DNA from 2 places in the Fructilactobacillus fructivorans genome. Region 2 is predicted to be linked to the other one. Evidence: predicted binding sites of a transcription regulator. Region 2 holds the regulator's gene; the other holds the start of a gene.
The links. The regulator HrcA, encoded in region 2, represses chaperone genes, less so after heat shock. The targets are predictions, from matches to a motif close to TTAGCACTCNNNNNNNNNGAGTGCTAA.
Positions count from the first base shown of each region.

Region 1 (15,409 bases), on a different contig from region 2:
AAAGTTGAACCCTGGGAGGGAAAACGAGTCCTATGTTGAGAAAAATTGAATCATGGTTAAAAAAGAATTTGAAGAAAAAAGAAGAAGCCAAAATTCAACGAGGACTTCAGATTCAAAACCACATTGTGGATATTAACGGAACTGATTACTATTTTGGGAAGGGTTCTATTACCGACATTCCTGATATTGTGAACGTTGAAGAAGAAGTTTATGATAAAAAGGCTGCTTGGGATCGAGAACGTTTTTTAAATGATTTAAAAAAACATAAAAATAGTTTATACATGGTGATTCGTAAAGCGGATGAATTGATTGCGTTTGTTGGGTGTTACATTTCACGTGATAGTAAAAACTGTCACGTTGAAAACATCGCCGTGTTACCAAAGTTTCAGAATCGTGGTCTTGGCTATTTCTTATTAACGATGGTAATTAGAAGAGCACGATTAATGAAATTACGAAGTGTCTCAGTTGAGACTCGCCTAAGTAATATTAAGGCGCAAGATTTAAATCGTGATCTTGGGTTTATTCAAGTTGGAATTGATCCGGATTACTATAACGATGGTGAAGATGCCGTAGTAATGAAATTAGATCTATCTAAGCAAAAAGTAGCCCCAAATAATTTTGGAAGATAGTTAGAAACGGTGAGTGAGATGCAAGAAAACAGTATGATTTTGTCATTTGAAAGTAGTTGTGATGAAACAAGTGTGGCCGTCATAAAAAACGGGAATAAAATTTTATCCAATGTTGTTGCAACTCAAATTAAGAGTCATCAAAGATTTGGCGGAGTGGTTCCCGAGGTAGCTAGTCGACATCATATTGAAGAAATTACCATTTGTATCAATGATGCTTTACAGCGAGCTAACGTTACATACGATGATTTAACCGCAGTCGCTGTGACATATGGTCCTGGACTTGTTGGTGCTCTTTTGATCGGAGTTACAGCTGCTAAGGTGGTTGCCTGGGCACATAATCTGCCACTAATTCCGATTAATCACATTGCGGGGCATATTTACGCAACTAACTTTGTTAAACCAATTACTTTTCCAGCCATGGCACTCGTTGTTTCTGGTGGTCATACCGAGCTAGTTTGGATGCCCAAGGAAGGTAAGTTCGAAATCATTGGTGAAACAAGGGATGATGCTGCTGGTGAAGCATTTGATAAAATTGGACGAGTACTAGGAATTAATTATCCAGCTGGTCCTACCGTCGATGCTATGGCACAAAAGGGTAAGGATACATTTGCCTTTCCACGTGCTATGGAAGCAGATGATAATTATGATTTTAGTTTTAGCGGATTAAAAAGTGCTTTTATTAATACGGTTCATCATGCCGATCAGATTGGAAAGACTCTAAATAAGAACGATTTAGCGGCCAGTTTTGAAGCCGCTGTGGTGGATGTCTTGGCAGAAAAATCACAAAGTGCACTTGAAAAATATCCTGCCAAAGAGTTCATTTTAGCTGGTGGAGTAGCAGCCAATCATGGGATTAGAGAACGACTGGCTTCAGTCGCAAGTAAGGAAAATGTCGAATTTGTTAAAGCACCATTAAAGTTATGTGGTGATAATGCAGCTATGATAGGTGCCGCTGCGGCGGCAATGCAGCACCATCAGGAAGCTGGCAAAGCTTCGTTAAATGCTGATCCTGGATTAGAATTTGAATGGGCTCCAAATGAGAATTAAATCGTTAATAACAAATTAAAAAATTAATTTGTCCTACGTTGTCGGGCTTTTCAGACGCTTTCATTTTTATATTATTTCACAAACAATTTCTTTATGGTAGAATTGGTCTTGTGACTTATTAATCTCGACAATAATAATAGGAGATTTAGAAATGGCTGAGACAAAAATTCCGCGAGCAACCGCAAAACGATTGCCGCTTTACTACCGTTATTTAAATATTTTACATGACGGTGGTAAGAAACGAATATCATCAAATGAATTAGCCGACGCGATTCAGGTGGATTCTGCCACCATTCGTCGTGACTTTTCATATTTTGGTGCCCTTGGTAAACGGGGTTACGGATACGACGTAGATAGTTTACTAGAGTTCTTTAAGAAGATCCTGAACCAAGACCAACTTACCAATGTAGCTTTAATCGGTGTTGGTAATTTGGGACACGCTCTTTTGAATTTTAACTTTCATATGGATAGTAATATTCGGATCTCTGCTGCTTTTGATGTTAACCCTAAAAACGTTAATACCATTCAGGGTGGAGTTCCTATTTATCCAATGGATCAGTTGGTTAAACAACTGAAAGATCAACAAATCAGTGTTGTGATTCTTACGGTACCTGGTAAAGTTGCTCAGCAGGTTGCAGATCAAGTGGCTAAGGCTGGGGTCAAGGGAATCTTAAACTTTACTTCGGTTCGACTATCGGTTCCAAAAGAAATCAGAGTTCATAATGTTGATTTAACCAATGAACTACAAACATTGATTTATTTTATTGATCATTATGATAAAGATTAAGCATCCAATTTTGGATGCTTTTTTGTTTTTACTGGGCAAAGTTCTTGCAATAATTTGAAAAAAATAATATATTAAGAATGTAAGTTAGCACTTGATAAGTGCAAGTGCTAAAATTTAACAAAGATATTCATTGGAGGGATTAACGTGTTAGAACCATTAGGAGATCGCGTAATTGTCGAAGTGCAAGAACCAGAAGAAAAAAATGTCGGTGGAATTGTTTTAGCAAACAACGCTAAAGAAAAACCACAGATGGGTAAAGTTGTCGCTGTTGGCGCAGGTCGAGTTCTTGATAACGGACAAAAAGTTGCCCCTTCTGTTAAAGAAGACGACATGGTAATGTTTGATAAATATGCAGGTACAAAGGTTGAATACGATGGTACTCCATACCTTGTAATGCATGAAAAAGATTTACTTGCAATCGTTAAATAATTAAAAAAATAAATTAATATGAGGTGATAATCATGGCTAAAGAGATTAAATTTTCTGAAAATGCTAGAAATTCAATGTTAAATGGTGTTGACAAATTAGCTGACACTGTAAAAACAACGATGGGTCCTAAGGGACGTAACGTTGTTCTAGAAGAAAAAGCTGGAGATCCAACCATTACAAATGATGGTGTTACAATTGCTAAATCAATTGACCTTCCAGATCACTTTGAAAACATGGGTGCAAAATTAGTATCTGAAGTTGCTTCAAAGACTAATGATGTTGCCGGTGATGGTACTACTACTGCTACTGTTCTTGCTCAAGCAATTGTCAAGGAAGGTATGAAGAACGTTACTGCTGGTGCTAACCCAGTTGGTGTTCGTCAAGGAATTGAAAAAGCTACTAGAACAGCCGTTGACAGTCTTCACAAGATGAGCCATCAAGTAACTAGCAAAGATGATATTGCTCAAATCGCTTCAATTTCATCTGCCAACGAAAAAGTTGGTAACTTGATTGCTGACGCAATGGAAAAAGTTGGTAATGATGGTGTTATTACTATTGAAGAATCACGTGGTGTTGACACTAGCCTAGACGTTGTTGAAGGAATGGAATTTGATCGTGGATACATGTCACAATACATGGTTACCGACCAAGAAAAAATGGAAGCTAACTTAGATAATCCCTACATTCTAATTACTGACAAGAAAATTAATAATATCCAAGACATTTTGCCATTACTTCAATCAGTCGTTCAACAAGGTCGTTCACTATTGATCATTGCTGATGACATTGGTGGTGAAGCACTTCCAACCCTTGTTTTGAACAAAATGCGTGGAACATTTAACGTAGTTGCTGTTAAAGCTCCTGGCTTTGGTGACCGTCGTAAGGAACAATTACAAGATATCGCTACTTTGACTGGTGGTACTGTAATTACTTCTGATCTTGGCTTAGATCTAAAAGACACTACTATTGATCAATTAGGTCAAGCTAACAAAGTTAACGTTACTAAAGACAACACTACTATTGTTGAAGGTAAGGGTAGCAAAGAAGCAATCGACAAACGAATCGATGAAATCAAACAACAAATTGATGCCACTGATTCTGACTTTGACCGTGACAAGTTGAAGGAACGTTTGGCTAAGTTGGCAGGTGGAGTTGCTGTTATCAAAGTTGGTGCAGCTACTGAAACCGAACTTAAAGAACGTAAATACAGAATTGAAGATGCTCTAAATGCTACGAGAGCTGCCGTTGAAGAGGGATTTGTTCCCGGCGGTGGTACTGCATATGTCAACATCTTAAAGGACGTTGCTAAGATCCCTGCTGAAGGTGACGAAGCAACCGGAATCAACATCGTTGTTAAAGCACTTGAAGCTCCTGTAAGACAGATTGCTGAAAATGCTGGTGTCGATGGTTCAGTTATCGTTGATCATTTGAAAGATGAAAAACCAGGAGTTGGTTACAACGCTTTAACTGGTAAGTACGAAGACATGATCAACGCTGGAGTTGTTGACCCAACCAAGGTAAGTCGTTCAGCACTTCAAAACGCTGCATCTGTTTCAGCTCTTCTATTGACTACTGAAGCCGTTGTTGCCGAACAACCAAAAAATGATAATGATCAACCAGCCGCTCCACAACAACCTGGAATGGGTGGAATGATGTAATCAAAGTTTGATTAAAAAAAGAGTCCGTATGGACTCTTTTTTTATTCTCAATTATGATGAATTATCTAGGTTAATGTAGTACAATTGCATTTGACTTTAAAATTAAGGATTTATTAAGTTAAATATGACATATTAAAGGAGTATGGATTAAATGTGGCGGTATTTAAAAAGACTAATTATTGGACGTCCGCTTAAAACAACGGAAGGCTCTGGTCAGTCTCTTACTAAGTTCAAAGGCTTAGCCTTATTATCATCGGATGCTTTGTCATCAGTTGCTTATGGTACTGAACAGATCACTGCAGTTTTGATTACTTTATCAACTGCAGCTTTGATGTATCAAATGTGGGTTGCACTACTAGTATTAGTTCTGTTAGCCGCGATCACATTGTCTTATCGACAGATCATTTATGCTTATCCTTCAGGTGGAGGGGCATATGTAGTTGCTAGAACTAACTGGGGTGATACAGCTGGTCTAGTGGCAGGTGGCTCACTACTAGTTGATTACATGCTGACGGTTGCTGTTTCAACTACATCAGGAACTGAAGCGATTACTTCAGCCATTCCTGCGTTGTACAATTATCAGATTCCAATTGCCATCTTAATTGTTGTGTTTATCATGATTTTGAATCTGCGGGGAATGCATGATTCCGCATCTTTCTTGGTTATTCCAGTGTACTTATTCATCGTGATGATTATCATTTTAATCATTGTCGGTGCTTACAATATTTTAACTAATAAAATTACTTATCATGCTTATGCACCATTAAATGCTTCCGTTAAGGGAATGACCCTAGTTCTATTCTTTAAGGCGTTCTCATCTGGATCAGCATCGTTAACCGGAGTTGAAGCGATCAGTAATGCGGTTCCTAACTTTAAGCAACCTAAGCGAAAGAATGCTGCTAATACGTTAGGAATTATGGCCATTATTTTAGGAATTTTCTTTGCTGGGATTACCTTCCTGAGTTATTACATGGGAGTTATTCCTAACGCTAAAGACACCGTCCTTTCACAGATTGGTACGAATGTCTTTGGTCACGGGATCATGTATTACTTACTTCAGTTGGCAACCGCATTGATCTTGGCCGTTGCTGCTAACACCGGTTTCTCAGCTTTCCCAATCCTGGCCTACAACATGGCTAAGGATAAATACCTGCCTCACGCTTACCTAGATAAGGGTGACCGATTGGGCTATTCAAATGGAATTATTTCATTGGCATTGGGTGCCATCGTTTTGATCGTACTCTTTAAGGGTAAGACCAACCTCTTAATTCCACTTTATGCCGTTGGTGTGTTCGTTCCATTTACATTATCTCAATCAGGAATGATCGTTCATTGGTTCAGAAACAAAGAGGGTTGGTGGCCAATGAAGGCCGTGATTAACTTCATTGGAGCCTTTATCTCTGTTATGCTGGTGGTCTTCCTGTTTGCACTTCACTTTGCAAACGTATGGCCATACTTGATCATCATGCCATTACTTCTCTTGATGTTTTACAAGATTCATCTTCACTATCAACGAATTGCAGAACAACTTCGGATCTCAACTGATCCTAATTACGAGAATCATACGTACGCTGGTTCAACGGTAATTGTGCTAGTTGGAAACGTTACTCAAGTTACTAGACAAGCGATCAATTACGCGCGTTCCATTGGTGATAACGTAATTGCAATGCATGTTTCGTTCGCTGATAATCCACAAAAAGAAGAGAAGATTTCTACGAAATTCAAAGAAGAATATCCAGACATTCGATTTGTTGATATTCATACTTCGTATCGTTCAGTGGTTGATCCAGTACTGAGATTCTGTGATGTAATTGCTAAGCAGGATGAAGATCGTAATTATACGACCACGGTTTTGGTTCCTCAATTTGTGCCAAAACACTACTGGCAACAGGTTCTTCATAACCAGACTGCTGTTCGATTGAGAACTGCGTTAAATTCACGTCAAGATATTATTGTATCGACTTACAACTATCATTTGAGTGAGTAATTAAACAAAAATCAGGCTACCTTCGCGGGTAGCCTGATTTTTTTATTTAGTTTACATATGAGAAGAGGCATTAACGTTAATAAATTGTTGTTGGTTAAAGTCATACAGTCCTTGATCGGTCATTTTAAGCGTTGGAATAACGGGTAACGTTAAAAAGGACAGGGTAATGAATGGATCGAAATCAATTGGAGCGGCAATTTGTTTATAATCGCGATAAATTTGTTTGGTTTCCTTAGCAACCGTTCGATAATCCTTATCTGACATCAGTCCAGCCACGGGAAGAGCAAGGGTGCTCAACGTTTGTTGCTTGTTTACAACTGAAATTCCACCACCAGCAGTGATTAAGTTATTGATAGCTTGTTCAATGTCATGGTCACTCGTTCCAACGGCTACAATATTGTGATCATCGTGAGCAATAGTGGTTGCGATTGCACCATGTTTAATTTTAAATCCTTGGACTAAGCCAACTCCAACGGTACCTAAGTTGTGGTGACGCTCAACTACCACGATTTTTAAAATATCTTGACTTGGGTCACTTTGAAAGTTATCAGTAGGAGGGATATTTAAAATTAGGTGTTTTGTATCGATGTGATTAGGTTTGATGCCAAGAACGTGGGCCTTACCAGTAGTTAGAGGTAAACGGAGTTGGTTAGATTTAAATTCGGCATGAACGGTATTTTCTGTAAAGGGCGTAGGATGACTATGATTTTCGGTGACAATCTGACCGTTTTTAATTACTTGAACGGGGGTTGGATTATTAACATCGTTCAAAATATTAAGGTCGGCCTTAAACCCTGGTTGAAGTTTTCCCACTTGGCTTAACTGATGGGCTTTAGCAGCATTAAAGCTGGCCATAGTGTAGGCTAATTCTGGTTTAACGCCCGCTCCTAAAGCTAACTGAATGTTGTCATCAATGCTTCCTTCGTCAACTAAATCCGAAATCAACTTATCATCAGTACAAAAGGAGAAATTAACGGGATCTTCTTCCTTCATGGCGGGCAGCGTACTTTTTAGATCGCGTTCGACTGTTCCTTCACGTAAAAAGATCTTGAAGCCATGTCTAAGTCGCTCCTTAATTTCCTGCGGAGTGGTACTTTCGTGATCGGTTTGAATTCCGGCTTTCTCATAGACGGCTAATTGTTGATCGTTAAATCCAGCGGTGTGACCGTCAACACTTAGATGATGTTGCTTGGCGTCTTTAATTTTAGCCATAATATCATTTTCACCACTAGCAACAGCGGGATAATCCATTACCTCGGCTAGTCCCTTTACCTCCGGATATTGGTAAAATTCGTGTAAAGAGTTAGCGGTAAGAGTGGCGCCATTATGGTCAAATGGGACACACGGAACACTGGATGGCAACATGTAAAAGATGTCTAAGGGTGTTTTTCTGCTATCGGTAATCATGTACTTAATCCCATCCTTACCGATGACGTTCGCAATTTCGTGTGGATCTGCAAAAATGGTGGTTACGCCATGTTTTAATAATAACTTGCCCAATTCACTCGGAGTCACTAACGAACTCTCAATGTGGACGTGGGAGTCAATGTAGCCGGGGACAATCACTTTCCCCGTTGCATCAATTGTTGTTTTGGGATGCAAATTGCTAACTTGATCAGAACTAACTAATTTACCATTATTGATAAATAAATCCTTAACAATAAACTTCATACGATCTGGATCTAAAACCTTACCATTGATAATCTTAATATCATATTCAGCCATCAGCTTTTCCTCCCGAGGTAAAAAAATACCCCTAATTCTTAGTTTAATTACATCTAACAATTAAGGATATTTTATACTTTTATTTTACAGATGAACAATATTAGCAAACAATGGAACGATAATGTCCACTACTACCGAGATGATTACCACCGCGATTGCGGCCATGGATCCTTGAACCTCACCGAGTTCTAGGGCTTTGGCGGAACCCATCGTATGTCCTGCAGTTCCAAGTCCTAGTCCAATTCCAATGGGATTCTTAAGGTGGAATAGTTTGATGATCCAATCACCCAGTGCATAAATGATGACAGCGTTTAGGATACATGCCATGGCGGTAATGGCCGGTACTCCATGAATTCCTTGAGCAATTGGCATTGCAACAGCAGTAGTAGCTGCTTGGGGAAGCATGGACGCAATTTCTGATTTGTTCAGTCCAATTAATTTGGATACAAAGTACATGATGATAACGGAAATAGTTAGACCGATGATTAACGATAAAATGATTTCAAACCAATATTTCTTCACAATGTCATTTCGTTTGAACAAAGGAACCGCGAAGGCAATTGTAGTGGGGAAGAGGAACCAAAAAATAATGTCACCACCTGGCTTGTAGAGGTTGGTGTAGATCCAGGTGACATTCACGCCAGTGGCTTTGCTCATTAACCACAGGACAAAGATTCCTAGTACCATCCCAACGAATAATGGTTGAAAAAGGAAAAATCCGTTAAACTTTTTAAATAAAAATGATCCAATTAGGTAAACTACCAACGACAGAGCGATTCCAAACATTGGATTACCCAAAAATTTTAATAATTCAGCTTGCATATGGTTTTACTCCTTATCAAGATCTTCTTTTTTACCGAAAATTTTATTACGGGCCCAGATGAGAAAGGTAGCAACTAATGCTACCGATACTAGCATGACAACCGTTGAGATAATGATCATAATCACTAATTTCACTCCCGAATGTTTCATGATGTCTAGGGAGGCGGCAAGTTGAATTCCAGAGGGGACAAACAGGAATCCTAGAATGCCAATGAAAAAGGAACCCACTTTCTCTACCTGTTCTGGTTTAATGATTTTAAAAGTAAGTAGAAGGTACAAGATGACTAATCCAATTACTGGAGTGGGAACCGGGAAGTTGGCTGGAAAGAGTGCTGAAATTAAACTTGACACGAATAAAATGACTCCAAAGATTCCAAGTTGGGTTAGCAGTGGAGCGGCCTCCTTGGTTGTTTCTTTTTTGTTGTTCATGTTTTACTCCTTTCAAAAGCATGTGATTAATTTAGCTATTTCTATATTTAATATCATATATGAAATTAATTAAAAAACAAACTAAAATTTTAAATTGGATCATTAGATTTAATTATCATTAAATTGTCGAAGGTAACCTTGTGTTTATTATTTTCCATTTGTATAATTAAAGATAAATTAGTTGGGAAAGGCGTTGTCAATTGAAATTTGAAATATTCGTCTGTTTGTTTGCGACGACCATTATGTCAGCGGTCTTAACCCCGTTTATTAGGATTTTAGCATTCAAGATTGGCGCCATCGATAAACCGAATAAGAGACGTGTCAACAAGATTCCAATGCCTACTTTAGGTGGTTTGGCGATTTTGATTGCTTACACCGTTACAACCTGCGTGTTTTTACGCAATCAGATTCCGTCGAGTAAGCTATGGGGAATTCTTGGTGGAGAATTAATTATCGTCATGACTGGAATTATCGATGATATTTTTGTCTTAAAACCGAGACAAAAGGTCATTGGAATTTCGTTAGCGGCGTTGTGGGTTTACATTTTTGCTGGAATTCAGGTAAGTTCGGTTACGCTCCCAGTATTAGGTAACATCCAGTTGGGATGGTTGAGCCTACCTTTGACCTGGATTTGGATCTTAGGTATTACTAATTCGATTAATTTAATTGATGGCCTTGACGGTCTGGCAACGGGAGTGGCAATTATTGCACTGACCACGATGGGGATCATTGCGTTATTTTTTTTGAACGTCGATAACATCTATGTTTCCATTATGATCTTTACCTTTGCGGCCGCCTGTTTAGGGTTTTTGCCGTACAACTTTTTCCCAGCCAGAATTTATCTAGGTGATACGGGATCACTACTAATTGGATTCATGATCTCGGTGTTTTCGTTACAGGGTTTAAAAAACGCGACCTTCATCTCCGTTATTATTCCCGTGGTTATTCTGGGTGTTCCCATTTCGGATACGGCCTACGCAATCTTACGACGATTGCTTAACAAACAACCAATTTCTCACGCTGACAAACATCACTTACACCATCGATTAATGCAGATCGGTTTAACCCATCGCCAAACGGTGCTAGTGATTTATGGAATTGCGTTAATCTTTGCGTTTATTTCTCTACTGTATCCATTGTCAAGTTTTTGGGGTTCGATCTTACTAACCGTGGCAACCTTGATCGGTATCGAGCTTTTTGTCGAAGCCATCGGTTTAGTCGGGAAAAATCGGCAACCGTTGCTGAACCTGATTAAGCGGGTGGTTACTGGAACTACCAGTAAATCAAATCATGAAATTGAAGTCACTAAAATGAAGGCTAAAAATAAAGCCAAACAAAATAATAAAAAGGAGTAACCCGTGGTTACTCCTTTTTATTTGGATGATAGGGACTTTCGAAGTATGATTCCTGACCAATTTTGAATTGAACATCACCTGCAAGTAAGTTGGTGACCTGGTTCTCAAATTTTGAAACGGAGTCACTAATAACGGCCGTTTCAACTTGGACGTCAGTTCCATAATTAGTTTTGTAAACCTGTAATCCATTTTGCTTAAGAAAGTATTGCAGTTGTTCGTTTAACTTATAAGATACGGAAACGGTGATCCCGGTTTTCAGTGTCATCTGACTAATGCCACTCTTTTCCATGACATCTGAAGCCGAGTTACTGTATGCACGAATTAATCCACCGGCGCCCAGTTTGATGCCTCCAAAGTACCTTGTTACCACCACGGCAGTATTATGAAGGTTCATATTCTTAATGGCATCAAGAATTGGCACTCCAGCGGTACCACTGGGTTCACCGTTATCACTTTCACGTTGAATACTGTCAGTGGCACCCACGACGTAGGCAAAACAGTTATGAGTGGCCTTTTTATTTTGATCTTTAATCTTGGTAATAAATTGTTGAGCTTCAGCTTCGGTCGTAACCCGATCGACGTGAGCGATGAATTTTGATTTTTTGATGACAAGCTCGTTACTGTCAACTTGTTTGATGGTTAGAAAAGAATTTTTCATTGCGATATTCCTATTCTGCGTATTTTAGATCGGAGGGGATACTGATGATTAAAGATCGAACAGACCTAATGGGAAGATTCATTCCCGATGTTTTAGTTGATCATTTACTTCTAAGTGATCCGTTACTTGAGTTTACTTCAGCAGTAGTGGTTAATAAAACTAGTATTCATTGTAACCGATGTGGTTTTAATTGTGAAAAGACGAAGTGTAAACTTCCTAATGGGATTTTTTATTGTCCGAATTGTATTGAAATGGGAAGAATTGATACCAGCATGAAGTTAGTAACCGTACCTGAGGCAAATGATTTTATGATCCCACCGGAAATCCTGACCTGGAAGGGTCACCTGACGGCATTTCAAAGGGATTGTGCTAGTAAAATCATTACATCCGTTCAACATCATCGGAATCATTTATTGTGGGCCGTGACCGGAGCGGGGAAGACGGAGATGCTATTCCCAGTCTTAAAGTGGGCAATTGAGCATCAAAAACGAATCGCGATTGCATCTCCCAGAGTTGACGTATGTTCTGAACTATATCCCCGCTTACAGGCAGCCTTTTCTAATCTAGATATGGTTTTATTGCATGGTAAAAGTAAGGAACAATATCGATATTGTCAACTAACAATCTGTACCACTCATCAGTTGATGCGTTTCTTTCACACTTTTGATCTATTAATAATTGATGAAGTCGATGCCTTTCCCTTTGTCGCAAATGTCAACCTTAAATTTGCGGTTACTCATGCCCGAAAGCGTGATGGTCAGACTATCATGTTAAGTGCCACGCCGGGAATAAAACTAAGAGAAAAAGTGATTAAAGAACATGGGGATGTTAGTTATCTGCCGTTGCGTTTTCATGGTCATCTTTTGCCACAGATTAAGGTTCATCTTTCAAGGAATTGGCGGATGAAACTAACTAAAAAGAAATTACCTAAGATTTTGATTAAAATGTGTCAGCATAACATTGCCATTGGAAGAAGGTTTTTGTTATTTGTTCCTCAAATCAAAGACTTAGCGGTGATTGATCAGATCCTACAGAAGGAACTGAGGGGGAAGAAGGCCTGGGACTGTGTTTATTCAGCTGATAGTGAACGAATGGCGAAAGTTCAGGCCATGCGAGATCACGATGTTTTATTCTTAATTACCACCACCATTTTGGAGCGTGGGGTGACCTTTCCTGATATTGATGTCATGGTCCTTGGAGCGGACGACCCGGTCTTCTCCACGTCTTCATTAGTTCAAATTGCTGGAAGAGTTGGGCGAAAGAAAACGAGACCCACTGGAAACGTGGATTTTTTCGTCGGAAGTTATTCTCGGAGAATTAAAAGGGCTCAAGCAGAAATTACGATCATGAATCGAAAGGGGAAGCAATTAAAAGATGGCAAATAAATGCTTATGGTGTAAGCAAACAATCAGTCAAGAGCTAAGGGTTTCTTTTATCATGAGCTTTAAGCCCTATGTTGCGGTTCTTATGTGTGAAAAGTGTCGACAACTTTTTTCACCCATTGATCAAGCGACGGCATGCCCAGGTTGTGGTAGAAGGCAGAAGCAGCCACGATTATGTGAAGATTGCCAAATTTGGCAAACTAGGCATGAGCCGCAATTATCTAATCATGCACTATTCCCGTATGCTACGGTGCAGGAATACATGAGTCGGTATAAATTTCAGGGAGATTATGAACTACGAAAATTATTTCAAAAGCAGTTTCAAAGCTTTATTTTGGCATCTACATCTGGAGCACTGATTGTTCCCATCCCGATCAGTGAGAAGACGTTTGCGGTGAGAAAGTTTAATCAGGTTGAGGGATGGTTAGAAGGGATGTCTTATCAAAGGATGCTAGATGCTGAATCACGGGATGGATTACCGCAGTCTAAAAAAGACAAACGGGAACGAATGCAATTAAAACAACCCTTTTCAGTTCGAAATGCTTGGGAGGGGCGCCTTAAAAATCGGTCAATTTGTCTAATTGACGATGTCTATACTACTGGGACCACTTTACATTTAGCAGCAGACCTTTTATATTCATATGGAGCTAAAAACGTCTCAAGCATTACGTTTGCGCGTTAGTATTAATTGTTATTTAATAGATTAAAATTTATAATAATGATAGAAGGTTCGTTTGATATATTTGACGCTAAACGTAGGAGAGATCAAGATGCTTGAAACTAAACTAAGAGGTGATGACGTTGAAATCACCAGTGATCTACGTGATTACATTAATCAACACATTAAAACAATTGACGAACGGTTCAATATGAACATTCAGGGTACAGCTCATGTTGACCTGATGAACTACTCAAACGAACGAATTAAAGCGGAAATCACAATTGTGCTTCCAAACTTTTTATTGCGCGGGGAAGGGAATTCGAACGATACTCATAAAAGCATCGACATCGCCGTTCATGATATTAAGCAACAAATTGATACGTATGGGTCGAAGGTCAATGAAGAATTAACCGAACACGGTAAGAATTTAGCATTTAAGGATCCTAGGAGTCAGATAACTGAATCTAAAATTGTTAGAAAGAAACGAGTCCCCTTACAAAAAATGACGGCCGAGGAAGCCATTATTCAAATGAATTTAATTGGTCACGACTTTTTTGTTTACATTGACGTTAGTGATGATCGGACTGACATCGTTTATCGTCGCCACGATGGTGATTATGGATTAATTAAGACAGATCGATAGGTAGAAGGAAGCAGAAATGAGATATTTCTGTTTTTTTGTGGTGAGTTTTTAATTGATTTGATAAAATGTTAAAATGAAAAAATAGACTAAGAATTCGAGCAACAAAAGCGGTTTAGACACTAGAGGAGAAATTAATCAATGGCAACAAACCTTTTAAAGAAATGGGTTGAAAGTGATAAAAGCGAACTCAAACGATTAGGTAAGCTCGCCGATAAAGTCAGCTCATACTCAGAACAGTATCGAAAATTAGATGATAAAGAATTACAAGCTAAAACTCCAGAATTTAAGCAACGTTACCAAAACGGAGAAAGTTTAGATGACCTGTTACCAGAAGCCTTTGCGGTAGCACGTGAAGGTGCTAGACGAGTACTTGGATTAAACCCGTTTAGAGTACAAATTATGGGTGGAATTGTTCTTCATGAAGGGAACATTGCTGAAATGAAGACTGGTGAAGGTAAAACGTTAACTGCTACCATGCCAGTTTATTTGAATGCTCTTTCAGGAAAGGGTGTTCATGTTGTTACCGTTAATGAATATTTATCACAACGTGATGCAACCGAAATGGGTCAGTTGTATAACTGGCTCGGTTTGAGTGTTGGGGTAAACTCAGCTGATAAGAATCCCGAAGAAAAGCGGGCCGCTTATAACAGTGACATTACTTATTCCACTAATAGTGAAATTGGATTTGACTACTTAAGAGATAACATGGTGGTTTACAAAGAAGATCGGGTTCAACGACCACTGAACTTTGCAATTGTTGATGAAGTTGATTCAATCTTGATTGATGAAGCTAGAACCCCATTGATTATTTCTGGTGAAGCTCGTGGATCTAATAAGTTATATATGCAGGCTGATAAGTTTGCTAAGACGCTCAATCCTAAGACGGATTTCAAGGTTGACCTTGAAACGAAGACCGTTTCCCTTAAAGACGTTGGAATTGAAAAGGCTGAGAAGTATTTCAATTTGAATAACCTTTATGACACTGGCAATACGGCTTTGACCCACCATTTGGATCAAGCTTTACGAGCTAATTATGTAATGGAGAAAGATAAAGACTACGTGGTTTCAAACGATGAGGTCTTAATTGTTGATTCGTTTACTGGAAGAATCATGGAGGGCCGTCGTTTTTCAGATGGTCTGCACCAAGCCCTTGAAGCTAAAGAGGGTGTTACGATTCAAGAAGAAAGTAAGACGATG
Region 1 covers NZ_JOJZ01000019.1:158,076-173,484, reverse strand. The annotation lists gene tsaB (tRNA (adenosine(37)-N6)-threonylcarbamoyltransferase complex dimerization subunit type 1 TsaB) at 1-49, shown strand, start outside; gene rimI (ribosomal protein S18-alanine N-acetyltransferase) at 33-629, shown strand; gene tsaD (tRNA (adenosine(37)-N6)-threonylcarbamoyltransferase complex transferase subunit TsaD) at 648-1,676, shown strand; gene LfDm3_RS04580 (redox-sensing transcriptional repressor Rex) at 1,828-2,463, shown strand; gene groES (co-chaperone GroES) at 2,608-2,892, shown strand; gene groL (chaperonin GroEL) at 2,925-4,550, shown strand; gene LfDm3_RS04565 (APC family permease) at 4,702-6,537, shown strand; gene ade (adenine deaminase) at 6,589-8,262, opposite strand; gene lrgB (antiholin-like protein LrgB) at 8,347-9,084, opposite strand; gene LfDm3_RS04550 (CidA/LrgA family protein) at 9,091-9,513, opposite strand; gene LfDm3_RS04545 (glycosyltransferase family 4 protein) at 9,714-10,868, shown strand; gene LfDm3_RS04540 (YigZ family protein) at 10,876-11,526, opposite strand; gene LfDm3_RS04535 (DEAD/DEAH box helicase) at 11,571-12,911, shown strand; gene LfDm3_RS04530 (phosphoribosyltransferase family protein) at 12,964-13,590, shown strand; gene hpf (ribosome hibernation-promoting factor, HPF/YfiA family) at 13,679-14,212, shown strand; gene secA (preprotein translocase subunit SecA) at 14,351-15,409, shown strand, end outside.
Region 1: groES (co-chaperone GroES) is a predicted target of HrcA. The motif match lies at 2,548-2,574, and genes of this name have one in related genera.

Region 2 (15,409 bases):
ACCGTCTTTATCAGCAACTGGATCGCCTTCCCATGTTTCAATCATCAAATTACCATACTTCATGAAAGCACAACGATTTCCTTGATACATAAATTGGCCAGCTTTATCAAAGCCTAATTTCTTGTAAAAATCGATTGTTTCATCTAAATCTTTGGCAGGAATTCCAACGTGTTGGATACCTGTGAAGTAGTCACTAAGTGCCATAATAATTCTCCTTATGATATATTTTTTCACTTTATGTGAAATCTCTAACAACTACATTGTAAGACATTAACGATAATTAATAAAGTCATACTATTAGTTTATTTTATTAATTTGGCACTTACAATTTCATCCCATCTAAGGATTTGATCACCTACGATGACTAAATTTTTATAGTAACCCTTCATCGTACCGATGATTTGTTCAATTTTTAATTCCTTCTTATCGTAGTAAGCATATTGGAGTTCCACCTTAAGACGACTAGCAAATGACTTTTGCAGCACCTCATCAATTTCTGAACGATCCATTTGATCATCTAATTTTCTACGATGTTGTTCTGCTTTTTGCTTCCTTAACTTACTTAATTTGCTGGTATGGTCTGATAAAAAATAGCCCTGCCATTTTTTAATACCACGATCATGATAATCAAATTTAAAAAAATTCTGAACAGCTTTTTCATTCATGATGGTTCTCCTAACTCTAACTTTGAATTTTTCTTTGTGCCGTTGGCCAAACTAAGTTCCCAAAATTACGATAATAAGTAGTTAATAAATTACGTTTGCCTACGTAATTAACGATTGCCTCCAAAAATTCCAAGTCATAATTCGAAATAACATAAAGCGGTTGTGATCGCTCCTGTTGGTACTTTTTCTTAGAACTTAAAAACCAATCATACTCATAATCAAAAACATTATTAACAATCATCATCCAGTAGCGGGTCCTTGGAACGCGTAAAAATAAATGATCAATATTGGCTAAGATTTCGTTTCCTGCCAAGGTTACATCACTATTCATAGGAATTGCCTCCATTATGTCCTCCTACCAGATTTGACCTAGAAATCGCGGTAGCACCGTTACACAAACTATTCGCGTTTAATAAAGCGGCATTTCCAAATTGTTTCCGAATTTGATCGCCAGTTTTGTTTAACACATTTTGTTTGATAGTCCTTTGATTATCTCTAAATAAGTCGAGTTGTTCACCTACTTTAGGTGATAAATGACCATATTCTACCCCAATATTGCGAATCATCTCGCCATTCCAATTTCTCTCAAATAATTCAGTCAAATCACGACCAAGTTCATAACTATCATCAGTCGGATTAATCTTCATTGATTGAGAAAACCCACTGCTACCAGTTACTTGCTTCGTTGCAAAGGAAAAACCAATAAACAATGTGATACATCCCGTTTGCAAATGGTGATTACGAATCCTAGAAGCAACTTGACTCGCAACCTCTTTAATAACTATTTCGATCTCACTTCGGCTTGTATAGTCTTTTGGGAGAACCTGTGAGTTACTATAACTTTTATCTTTGGTATGCATGGGCTGTCTTAAATTACTTCGATCAATTCCCCACGCTGTAGCAAATAATTGCAATCCAATGATTCCCATCTTCTCCTTAATCAAATATGGATTAGCGTGAGCCAAATCATTCATATTATAAATTCCAAGGTGATTTAAGTTAGCTGCGGTTCTTTTCCCAATTCCCCACACGCTCGTTAATTTTTGAATGTTCCAAATTTTGTTTGGAACATCTTTATAGTGGATTTCGCCCACTAAATCGGAATCATGTTTGGCATAAACGTCCAACGCAATTTTGGCTTGAACAGGATTATCGCCAATTCCAACCGTGGTATATAATCCTAAGCGACTTCTAACTTCCTCTTGGATTTTAAGTGCAACATTTCTTAAACTGTTGCCAAATAAATGCCATGTATGAGTCATATCAAGTAATGATTCGTCAATTGAATACGGCAAAATGTTATTTTCATCAGTAAATTCAGTAAAAATATCATTAATCTGCAAGTTCTTCTTAATGTACAAATTCATTCGTGGCGGAACAATCAAAAGCCTAGGATCATTAGGTAGATCACGTTGCCTGCTAACGTTACTAATTCCAAATAACTTTTTGGCCATTGGAGATGCCGCCAAAATTAATCCACCGTTAGTATTAGCCTGTTCCGACATCACCACTAATATAGAACGAAGTGGGTTAAGCCCTCGCTTCACACTTTCACAGCTGGCATAAAATGATTTGTTATCAATAAAAAAATAAACTCCGTGAGGTTCTTCATCATAATCCAAAATATCACCTACTCGAACACCTGTTCGTATTAAATATTACTATCTTTTATTGGTAATGTAAATAAAATTTTTATGATACTCTTGAATTATTAAAAAAATAAGGAATGAAAGTAATGAATAAATTTAAGAAAATCGCACTAACGGCTGGATGCACCATTTTATTGTTGACTATTCCAACCGAAATTTCGCTTGCTTCTGGTTCCAATCAATCAGAACTAATTGCTCAAGAAAAATCACTTACCAAACAGAGCCAACAACTATCCCAACAAATTAATCAAGCACAAGATGATTTAAATCAAAAACACGTCACAATTAAGCCAGTCTCTAATCAACAACTGGTTTCATCGCATCCTAAAAAGGACCCTACTTCTGCAAGGGTAGTTCAAAACTCTGAAGATAAAACTGATACCAATAACAATCAAAAAATCATTGGAAATCGCAACTCTCATGTTTACCATCTTCCGAGTCAAAACAATTATCAGATGAAAAGTAAAAACGCGGTTTATTTTAACTCTGTAGCGGATGCACAGGCTGCTGGATACCGGGAGGCTAAACGATGAAAAAGTTCCTCATTATCCCCATTACGTTAGTCAGTTTACTGATGACTGGATGCTCACAACAGTCCCAATCAGCTCATAATCATTCAGCCAACTCCAGTCAAAATACTCAGCAACTTCAAAAGAACGTGAACAATTTACAACGTCAGGTTGATACCAAAAAGGCAAAACTCAAAAAACTTCATTATCAGTTAAAGAACTCATCCAATCTAAAGCTAAGTGACCTAAACTATGATGGAAATCAGGAAGTCGAAGTTGATCATAATAATCCTCATTTTGCTCCTTCAGAATTAAATCATAAAAGTCCCTGGCTAAGGTTTAACAATCTTGATCACCTTAATCGTGCTACCGATGCCAATGGCATGTTGAATATAAAAACAATGCCAACTAAAAAACGAGAACCACTTACTTTCAATCCAACCGGGTGGCATAACAAGCGAATTAATAATGGCTGGCTTTATAATCGGAGTCATTTAATTGGTTATCAGCTCTGCGGTGAAAACAATAATCCTAAAAACTTGATCACGGGAACCAGAACCCTTAACGCTCCACTAATGCTTTATCACGAAGATGACATTGCTACCTACTTAAAGCAAAACCGAAATAACTATGTTAGATACCAAGTAACTCCAATTTATCGTGGCAACGAACTAGTAAGTCGCGGAGTCCAAATGAGAGCCCAATCAGTTGGAAATAACCAAATTCACTTTAACGTCTACATCTTTAACGTTGAACCTGGATATAATATTGACTATCAAAATGGATATAGTACTAAGGGATAAAAAAAGACGATGACATTTAGTCATCGTCTTTTTACGTTATCTATCAGCTATTAACCGTTTTGGTATGGAACCATGCAATGTTCTTATCAAAGAAACTTAGAAGGTCATTGAATAGATACAAAATGTAGGTTAAGAATAACGTCCAATTTGCTCCACCTTGATAAGCAGTAATTCCCCATAGAATAATTGAGAATATCCCTTGAGCAAGCCAGAAATAATAAGTATCACGAAATCTCAAAGTAGTTAAAAGAGCTCCTGTAATTCCAATTGTTGCAGCAAAGCTATCTACAAATGGTCGTGGACTATCACTATATCCATGTTCCCAAGCATATAAAACTCCTAATACTACAACAAAGAATAGCGCTGTCAACCCCCAATTCATCAGTGTTTTCTTAAGATTACCCTTAATAGTTAATTTCTTGATGTGTTTGTCAACGTTAGTAGCCCAACTAGGAATTAGCAAAACCGGAATATCTAAAAGTACAATGTATGTAGTCTGTAGAATAATATCATTGTAATTCTTAGCGGTAAAAGCAACGTAAATATAAATCAAAGCACTGACTAAACCAAAAATTCCGTTTAGTGGTTTAGTATTGGTAATAGAAATAGTGGTGGTAAATCCAAGCATTCCAGCTAACATGGTCATAATTGCAATAAACGTAATTGGCTGTGTAACGGTTGATCCAGCAATTACTCCTAAACCAAACAGAAGTAACAAATAGCTAGTAAAACTCCACCCCTTCATCTGATTAACATACCAACTTGGCTTTAGTATGTCATAAGCAGCAATATTGTTTTTCCCTGACATAAATAATCATCCTTCCTCAAAATTTGAATTCATTATTATCATCACACATTCATCACTTTGAGACAAATCAACGAAAAACGATGAATTCTACAAATTTGCGAGTTACTGGCCTATAAAAAATTTCAGTTTTTTTTAATTAAGATTCTTTTCCATTCAATCCAAATTAATGAAATGATTAAAGATTTAAATAGTTACTAATTTAAAAAAATGTACCACTGATAAACATAAAAGATGTTGTAAAAGTAAGTGATAAATATGTATAATGGATATTGAAGTCCAAAGGAGGAATAATCATGTTAATAAACGTCCCATTCTCAATCAAAGCTGATGGAATTCATGACCTCAGAAAAATTACCGTTAAAATGCCTTCAGGTGAAGAAGTCAGATTAGACGCTGCTACCCTTGACGATATTGATCGTGATCACGAACACCTTCTAACCATTACGAAAGATCCTCATCATGAACTGGGAACTCCCGGGGAAAGTATTTCTTTTGATAACTTTGGGGAGAAGAATTCGTTCCCATCAAATAGTAAAGTTATTTTCATGGCAATTCCAAAATAAAAAGAAGTACTACTTTTTAAGTAGTACTTCTTTAGCGAATAAGCTTCATAATTATGAGAATTCGCTGGTAAAAATTCGTAAAGTGTGATTAAATATAAAGTGTAGATTAGAGAGGTAATAAATTTCTGTTGCATTCTCAACATTCACATCAACTAAGACTTTCCACTCCTACTGCTTACTGGTCTTAGATACGTGTGCTCTTTTATTTCATAGATCTTTACTTATTAGATTGTTACTTCTCATAACTATGTTACAGTTTTTTAACCTCTCTAATCGTCGAAAGCACTCAATTTGAGTGCTTTTTTTGTACATTCAAATCCCCTGGCGTGAATTCTTTAATCTTTACCTTACTTTTACAGTATATTATATTAGCTGTTACTAATCAAGTATATAAGTAAAAAATATCAAAATATATTCCTTATAAGGGAACACTAAAACTAATCATGAAGCAATTTTTATCTTGTAAAAAATTTTTCTAAGAAATTTTTACAATCATATTGTTGCTTATATCACATATCATACACCCCACAGTTATAGGGTTTCTAGTTACTGATGTGAATTTAAATCAGATTATTGATTTAGGAAAATCTCTAAAAAACATGGGGCATATATTCATACTTGTATCCAATTCAATTGTGCAATCCATAACATCAGCTAATGGTTTCTATAACCGATATTCCATTATTCATGATCATTTCCTAATAATTAATTAAAATCCCATTATTTTCCAATTAAAAAACCACTATTCTATAATAGTGGTTTTTAATAATAAATAAAATACCAAATTTTAATTTTTAAAACATTATTATTGTTATTTAATGAATGGTTGGTGTTTCATTTTAATATGTTCCACTCCACCTTCTAAAAAGATACCGCCCGTGGGCACAAAATTAAATGATGTATATAAATCTTCCACGTATTTTTGGGCTTCGATCCTAATTTCTTTCTTAGGATACTTGTCAGCAATTAAATTCATGATATTTTCGACTAAATTCTTCCCTAAATGGTTACCACGATGATCACGCTTAACTACGATTCTCCCAAAAGTCACATAATTGGTTTGTTCATATATTCTCCCGTAACAAATAATTTGATTATCATCATCAACCAAGAAGAGATGCCAAACTTTTTTGTCATTATCATCAATATCTTGTAAGGTAATTTTTTGTTCAACGACGAATACTTCACACCTTAATTGATAAATCTTAAACAATTCATCCAAAGTCAATTGACTAAATTTTTTTACTTTCCACATAAAATCGCTCCTAATAATTGAAGATGGTTAATTATACATCATTACTAATATTACCTATAAAAAAAGAACGACAATTATTACTTGTCGTTCTTTTGATCTTCATCAGTTTGCAAAACAGCCATAAAGGCTTCCTGTGGGATATCAACTTTTCCTACTGCCTTCATGCGCTTTTTACCACGTTTCTGTTTTTCTAATAATTTAGCCCGACGATCAGGATCACCAGTATGAATCCTAGAAGTAACATCTTTTCGGTATGCTTTAATGTTAGTTCTAGCAATAATAGTGGCTCCAATTGCTGCTTGAATTGGAATTTCAAAATTTTGTCGTGGAATAATTCCCTTTAATTTTTTGACAATTTCCCGACTTCGGCCAGCAGCAAACTGTTTGTGTGAAATAAAACTTAGAGCATCAACCTTATCGCCATTCAAAAGAATGTCGACTTTAACCAGATCACTTTGCCGATACTCAGAAAGTTCATAATCAAGGGATGCATATCCATGGGTGCTTGACTTTAATTTATCAAAAAAGTTAAAAATGATTTCAGATAATGGCATTTGATAAATCACATTAACTCTTGCATCATCTAGATACTCCATCGTAACAAATTGGCCACGACGATCCTGACACATCTCCATTACGGCTCCAACATAGTCATTTGGTACCATAATACTAGCTTTAACAAACGGCTCTTTAATGTCTTTAATTGATGAAACATCAGGCATCTCAGATGGATTCTCAACTTCAATTGTGCTTCCATCGTTTAGGTCAACGTGATAAGTTACAGATGGTGCAGTAGTTATCAAATCAAGCCCAAACTCTCGTTCCAATCGTTCTTGAACCACGTCCATGTGAAGTAAGCCAAGAAATCCACAACGAAAACCAAATCCCAACGCTTCAGATGATTCAGGCTCAAATTCAAGCGAGGCATCGTTTAATTTAAGTTTTTCAAGCGCTTCCCTTAAATCATCAAATTTGGCATTATCTGTAGGATATAACCCAGCATAAACCATTGGAATCATTTCACGATATCCGGGCAAGGCCTTCTCGGTTGGATGATCAGCATCCGTGACTGTATCACCAACTCGAGTTTTAGTAATATCTTTGATACTAGCAGTAATGTAACCAACGTCTCCAGCCATTAAATATGTTCGTTGAAGTGGCTTGGGAGAGTTAACTCCAACTTCAGTTACCTCGTACTCACTACCACTATTCATCAGACGAATCTTATCTCCGGGTTTAACTACTCCATCATAAAGACGAACACTAAGAACAACTCCACGATAATCATCGTAGATAGAATCAAAGACTAAAGCTTTAAGGGGAGCTTCAATGTCTCCCTTCGGTGCTGGGATTTTTTGAACAATTTCTTCTAATAAATCCTCAACCCCAAAACCACTTTTAGCACTAATTTCTACTGCATCTGAAGTATCCAAGCCGATAACATCTTCGATCTCTTTCTTGGTTTTTTCTGGTTCAGCAGAAGGCAAATCAATCTTGTTGATCACCGGAATGATTTCAAGATCATCATCAATGGCTAAGTAAACATTCGCCAAAGTTTGTGCTTGAACCCCTTGAGTAGCGTCTACTACTAACAAGGCGCCTTCACAAGCTGCTAAGCTCCGTGAAACTTCATAAGAAAAATCAACGTGTCCAGGGGTATCAATTAAATGAAATACATAATCAACCCCATCTTTTGCATGATACGTCAATTCCACTGCATTCAATTTAATGGTAATTCCGCGTTCACGTTCTAGATCCATGTTATCTAAAATTTGATCCTGCATGTCTCGTTTGGCAACTGTATCAGTTAACTCAAGAATTCGATCCGCTAAAGTCGATTTACCGTGATCAATATGAGCAACAATTGCAAAATTTCTTGTGCGGCGTTGCTTTTCTTTCATTTTTTTATAATCCACGATATTCTCCTACTTTCATTATGCAATTCGTTCAAGTCGTTATTACTATTATAACAACCCCACATATGTATAACAAACAAATAAAGGAGTGGCCACATGGCTACTCCTTTATTTGTTTACTTAAATGCATCTTTCATTTTATCAAAGAAATTCTTATTTTCATCGATATTAGTATCACCACTAGCTTCAGCCAGTGCTTGTAAGGCAACCTTTTGCTTAGAGTTAAGTTTCTTTGGTGTTTGAACCTTAACTTTAACCATTTCATCACCATTACCATTTCCATGTAACTTAGGGGCACCCTTTCCTTTCAAACGGAAAACAGTGCCAGTCTGGGTTCCAGCAGGAATCTTCAAGTCAACGTCACCATGAACTGTTTTGACTTGAATTTCTCCACCAAGAGCAGCGGTTGCAAATGAAATTGGTTGATCAAAGTAAATAGTTGGACCGTCTCTTCTAAAGTACTTACTTTGAAGTACTCTAAAGATTACATACAAATCACCATAAGGTCCACCGTTTTCACCAGCGTCTCCTTGGCCTTGCATATGCATTTGTTGGCCTTCTTCAACACCAGCTGGAACAGTAACTTCAAGTGAGTGTTGTTTCTCAACTTTACCAGTTCCACCACATGTTGGGCACTTGTCTTTGATAACTTTACCAGTTCCACCACATACAGGACATGGTTCCTGAGTCTGCATCTGTCCAAGTGGTGTATTAACAGTCTTAGTTACATAACCACTACCATGACAGTTGGAACAGGTTTCTGGTTTAGTACCTGGTTTAGCACCAGTTCCATGACATGTCGGACAGGTTTCTTCACGATTATATTTAATCGTCTTCTTAGTTCCAAAGACAGCTTCATCAAACGTTAACGTCATTTGATATTGTAAATCACGACCACGACGTGGTGCAGTTGGATCAGCTCGACGTCTTCCGCCACCGCCGAAAATATCATTAAAGATATCAGAAAAGTCACCAAAACCAGCACCTTGACCGCCGGCATCAGCTCCGGCACCACCGCCAAAGCCTCCAAAGCCTTGGGGACCATCCGCTGAGCCATACTGATCATAGTTAGCTCGTTTCTTTTTATCGCCTAAAACTTCATAGGCTTCAGTAATTTCCTTGAATTTTGCTTCTGCATCGGGAGCCTTATTAATATCTGGATGGTATTTTTTGGATAATTTTCGATAAGCGTGTTTAATGTCATCTTCACTGGCACTTTTATCAACGCCTAATACTTTATAATAATCTTTACTAGCCATTAGCTCGCCTCCAAACTCAAATAATACAACAAAAAGCCAAAGCCTACCAAACCGACTTTAGCTTTCGTCAATTTTAACAACGCCAATCGCCAAAACTACTTTTTGTCATCGTCATGAACTTCATGGTAATCGCCGTTAACAGTGTCGCCATCATCATTTCCATTTCCTTTATCTGATGATCCACCATTAGCGTCATTTCCACCTTGTTGTCCTTGACCAGCTTGGCCTTGGTTTTGTTGATACAATTTGACTGCTAAAGCTTGAACTTTTTCGTTCAAAGCATCTTTCTTAGTCTTCATTGCATCAGTATCGCCATCTTCTTTGGCTTTTTTGAGTTCGTCTTCAGCATCTTGAGCTGCCTTAATTTCATCATCTGAAACCTTACCTTTAACATCCTTCAATGTTTTATCAGTCTGGAAGATCAATTGGTCAACTTCATTATTCAAATCGACTTTGCTCTTCTTTTCCTTATCAGCATCTTCGTTGGCTTCAGCTTCTTTCATCATCTTATCGATTTCATCGTCTGAAAGACCATTGGAATCTTTGATGGTAATTTTTTGTTGTTTACCAGTTCCCTTATCCTTAGCGGAAACATTAACAATTCCGTTTTTATCAATATCAAAGGTAACTTCAATTTGTGGAACACCTCTTGGTGCAGCAGGAATATCAGTTAATTGGAAACGACCTAGTGACTTATCATCAGCAGCCATTGGACGTTCACCTTGTAAAACATGAATGTCAACAGCAGTTTGATTATCAGCGGCAGTTGAGAATGTTTGTGACTTTGAAGTTGGGATTGTAGTATTTCTATCGATTAACTTAGTAAATACACCACCCATGGTTTCAATGCCTAATGACAATGGAGTAACATCAAGCAAAACGACATCCTTAACATCACCAGTAATAACTCCACCTTGAATAGCTGCACCTAGGGCAACAGCTTCATCAGGGTTAATTGAATGGCTAGGTTCCTTACCAGTCCATTTTTGAACTTCTTCTTGAACAGCTGGAATTCTAGTTGAACCACCATTAAGAATAACTTGGTCAATGTCACTTGCTGAAAGTCCAGCATCCTTTAAAGCATTGTCAAGAGGAGCTTTTGTTTTTTCAACTAAGTCAGAAGTTAATTCATTAAACTTTGCTCGAGTAAGAGTTGTTTGTAAATGAAGTGGACCATTTTCACCAGAAGAAATAAATGGAAGTGAAATTTCAGTTTGAGTTACACCAGATAAGTCCTTCTTAGCTTTTTCAGCAGCATCTTTCAAACGTTGCAAAGCCATCTTATCCTTTGAAAGATCAACTCCGTTTTCTTTCTTGAAGTTATCAATCAACCAGTCCATGATTCTCTTATCGAAATCATCTCCACCTAAGTGGGTATCACCATTAGTTGAAAGAACTTGGAAGACTCCATCCCCTAATTCAAGGACAGAAACATCAAAAGTACCTCCACCTAAATCATAAACTAAGATTTTTTCATCTTTGTCTTTTTTATCTAAACCATATGCAAGTGAAGCTGCAGTAGGTTCATTAATAATTCTTTTAACATCAAGTCCGGCAATTTTACCGGCATCTTTGGTAGCTTGACGTTGAGCATCATTAAAGTAAGCAGGAACAGTAATAACTGCTTGACTAACAGTGTCGCCAATGTAATCTTCAGCATAACCCTTAATGTATTGCAGAATCATTGCTGAGATTTGTTGTGGGGTATATTCTTTACCATTTGCCTTAACTTTGTAACCCTGTTCACCCATGTGACTCTTGATTGATACAACCGTATCTGGGTTAGTAATTTCTTGACGCTTGGCAACTTCACCAACTTGGATATCACCGTTTTTAAAAGCAACTACTGAAGGAGTGGTTCTTGATCCTTCTGGATTAGTAATGATTTTTGGTTCATTACCCTCCATAACAGCTGCAGCTGAATTAGTAGTTCCTAAATCAATACCAATAACTTTATTACTTGCCATACCTAAAACCTTCTTTTTATATATTTAATAACAATTTAATTACTGTGCGACTACCACCATTGCTGGTCTTAGAATTCGATCAGCAATTTTATATCCACTTTGAAGAACGGATACCACGGTGCCCTTTGGATGTTCATCACTTGGGGATACCGTCTGAACAGCTTGATGCTGACTTGGATCAAACTCCACTCCATCAGCATTAATTTCAGAAATATCATTATCCTTCAGAGCTTTTTCGAGGTGTTGCTGTACCATTTCGATTCCCTTTTTTAATTGCTTACCGTTTTCGTCAGAAACGTCAACGTTAAGCGCCCTTTTTAGGTCATCCATAACAGGAACAACATCTTTTGCAAAATCTTGTGCACCGTATTTAACTATATCAGCGCGTTCCTTTTTGTTTCGATTTTGAATGTTTTGAATCTCTGCTTCAGCTCTCAAGTACTTATCTTGAACTGAATCTAATTTTTGTTTTAATTCATCAATCTTTTTTGCGGAATCATCTTTTTCATCCGTTTCTACATCTTTCTTTGGTTCGCTTGACTCGTCAACATTTTTCGATTCATCTTTAATATCTTTATTTTGTTTTTCTTTATCGCTCGCCATTTTGAACCTCCTTCTTATTTATCATAATTATTATAGTATCCGTTAATCCGCTTTTGAAGTTCATCTTTAAACGCATCAACTAGTCCTAAAACTTTTGGATAAGCCATCCGGGTCGGTCCAATCACAGCAATTCTTCCCATGCCATGAACACCAACATCATAAGTTCCGGAGATAATACTATAATTCTTCAATAAATCATTTCGTAGCTCGGAACCAATCATAACAGAAATGGGTTTAGCATCATTATCCAAAATCTGAGCCATGTTCGAATTATCGCCGAACATTGAATAAAGTGGCTTCATATTCTTGATGTCTTTCTTATCGTCCATTGTGTCTAACAAATTCATTCTTCCACTAACAAAGAAATGGTCTTTAAGCGATTTATTAATGACGTATTCGAATGCACTGACAAAATTTTCAGAAGAAGTTAAATAATCTCTAATTTCCTCAGGAATTGTAGTTTTAAGTTCATTCAAAACTTCGGGAATAGATTTACCTGAAAGTTTGTCATTAACTAAGTTAGTTGCTTGAACTAACTTATCCTCATCAATGTGATCATTCGTTATAAATGGTTGACTTTCAACTTGTCCATCATTCATGACAATGATAGCCATTACTTGATGATCAGATAATTTAATCAGTTGAAAATGTCGTAAAGTCTCTGTATTAGTCTGCTCAGGGCTTAATGTCATCGCCGTATAATCGGTTAGACTAGATAAAATATCAGCAGATTGTTTTACAATATCATCAATTTGCTGAAAAGTTCCGCCCAAAGCATTATGAATTAAACTTTTCTCTTCATTATCAACTAGTACGGGAGCAACCAAATTATCAATATAATATCGATATCCTTCATTTGAAGGAACTCTTCCGGACGAAGTATGAACCTTTTGAATCAGATTTTGGCCACTCAACACAGCCATCTCATTTCGAATGGTAGCAGAACTAACATTCATCGGGAGTTGACTCGCTAATCGCTTCGATCCGATTGGAACACCGTTGTCAGTATAATCATCAACAATGTACTTTAGAATCATATTTTGTCTCTCAGTGAGCATTCTTATCACCTCTTTTAGCACTCTTTATTATCAAGTGCTAACGTACATTTATACCTTACCAAAGGTACACAAGAACGTCAAGAAATAAGACTACTGGTTTTTACGCTCCTTAAAATACAAACGAGTATTATTTTCATCAATTTTTAACTGATCAATCAGTGGTTTAGGACCCTGATACTTAACTTCATCTCGCATCTTTGACAACCATCTAACTTTAACCCGATTCCCATAAATATTCTGATCAAAATCAAGGATATTAATCTCTAGAGTAACGGGATTATTGTCCCCAAAGGTTGCATTTTTACCGATAGAAGCCATGGCCTTATACCAAATATCATTGACTTTAATTTCTACTACGTATACTCCTAATTTAGGTAAACGTTGCTTATCTGAATACTCAATATTTGCAGTTGGAAATCCTAATTCACGTCCACGAGCCAATCCATGAACTACTACTCCATCATTTTCAAACCCATAACCTAACAGCCGATTAACCGTTTGGATGTGTCCTTGATCAAGATTACGTCGAATGCGAGTCGAACTAACCTTTTGGTCATCTAGTTCATCTGCACCAACACTTATAACATCGAATCTCCCATTAGCATATCCAGGAAGCTCGGTCATCCCGGCATCTTTTTTTCCATAAGTATGATCAAATCCCGCAACAACCGTATCAGCCTTCAAACCAACGAGATAATTATCCACAAATTCTTGCGGCTGCTGGTCTTGAAATGCAAAATTATAATTTACGACATAAACATTATCCACGCCCAATTGATTAAACAATTGCAGCTTTCGATCAAGTGGGGTGAGATACCGTTTAGCATTCCCATCCAATTTCTTATATACCAATGAAGGATGATGATCATACGTTAAAACTGCTAGGGGGAGTTTCTTTTGCATTGCAATTTTTTTGGCTTTATTAATCACTTTTTGATGACCCAGATGGACGCCATCAAAGAATCCCATTGCAATCACCTGGGATTCCTTTTCGTTTCTTTCACCGAGTGGATATGATAAATAGTCGACTTTCATAATTTCCTCTAATCTAAATCAAACATTTTTTTGGGTTTATAATTATTTTCTTGTTCATTTTTATAATATAAAGCCCGATCAATATTACTATACTTTAAAACTATCATCTCATCTTCGCAAGCTACTTCATCAATACTCAAAAAGCCGCCATGTTTAACACGATTCCATTGTTCATCAGTAAGGATGATGGTTTTAAAACCTTTTAAAGCGTAAGAAATAGGAAAAATAATCTTATCAAGTTTATGAGCATTCACCGCATGATCGAGATCATCAAACGTAACTGTATCAGCAAGGTTAAATCCACCACTTTGGATTCGTGTCAACTTTGACATTACAGCTGGAACTCCTAGTTTACGTCCCAAATCAGTTGCAAGCGTCCTGATGTACGTTCCCTTACCACATCGGACTTCAAAGGAAAAAGTTTGCGTCCGACTTGTATTATCATATGAACTACTATTCAGACGAACAAACTGCTTAACCTCAATCTGACGTTTCGGACGTTCAACTTGTTCCCCCGCTCGTGCATACTCATACAGTCTCTTTCCATTAACCTTCACAGCAGAAAACATGGGTGGAATTTGAATGGATTGACCCAAAAACGAATTTAAGGTTTGGTCAATCTTTGCATCAGGAATTGGCATGAAATCAAAATTTGAATTAACAATTTCGCCATCTAAATCCTCAGTAGTGGTCGAGAAACCAAGTGTGATGGTCCCCTGATAAACTTTTCCAGATTGCATAAGATAATCAACTACTTTAGTAGCATGTCCTAAACAGATGGGAAGGACCCCATCAACATTAGGATCAAGTGTTCCACTGTGTCCGACTCGTTTTTGTCCGATAATGTGACGAATCTTACTTACACAATCAAAACTTGTCATTCCCCGTGGTTTATATAACGGAACAATCCCAGTAATCAATATCTTCACTCCAATCCTATCTACGCAAAAAAGACTGGAAATTAACATTCCCAGTCATTTTTTATTTATCTTTTTTATTTAAATTATCAATTAATCGATCAATTTTACTTCCATATTGGATTGATCCATCACGTTCAAAATGAATCTCAGGTGTTACATAGATACTTAAACGGTGACCAAGTTCTCCTCGAATTAGTCCAGTAGCTTTATCCAATCCTTTTTGAACTTTTTCTTGATCAGCTTTATTGTCAGACAAACTACTGTAGTAAATCGTAGCTTGTTGTAGATCACCAGTCACTTCAACACCAGTGATCGTAACACCTTGAACCCGTGGATCACGAACTCGTTTGAGCAAAATGTCGTCGACTTCTTTTTGAATCTCTTGCTGTAGTCTTCCTA
Region 2 covers NZ_JOJZ01000007.1:77,746-93,154, forward strand. The annotation lists gene LfDm3_RS00465 (VOC family protein) at 1-204, opposite strand, end outside; gene LfDm3_RS00470 (hypothetical protein) at 303-665, opposite strand; gene LfDm3_RS00475 (hypothetical protein) at 682-996, opposite strand; gene LfDm3_RS00480 (Y-family DNA polymerase) at 989-2,287, opposite strand; gene LfDm3_RS00485 (sunset domain-containing protein) at 2,401-2,847, shown strand; gene LfDm3_RS00490 (DNA/RNA non-specific endonuclease) at 2,844-3,626, shown strand; gene pnuC (nicotinamide riboside transporter PnuC) at 3,670-4,434, opposite strand; gene LfDm3_RS00500 (hypothetical protein) at 4,728-4,997, shown strand; gene LfDm3_RS00505 (GNAT family N-acetyltransferase) at 5,809-6,252, opposite strand; gene lepA (translation elongation factor 4) at 6,330-8,168, opposite strand; gene dnaJ (molecular chaperone DnaJ) at 8,285-9,427, opposite strand; gene dnaK (molecular chaperone DnaK) at 9,523-11,394, opposite strand; gene grpE (nucleotide exchange factor GrpE) at 11,434-11,997, opposite strand; gene hrcA (heat-inducible transcriptional repressor HrcA) at 12,012-13,055, opposite strand; gene ribF (riboflavin biosynthesis protein RibF) at 13,146-14,090, opposite strand; gene truB (tRNA pseudouridine(55) synthase TruB) at 14,099-15,010, opposite strand; gene rbfA (30S ribosome-binding factor RbfA) at 15,072-15,409, opposite strand, start outside.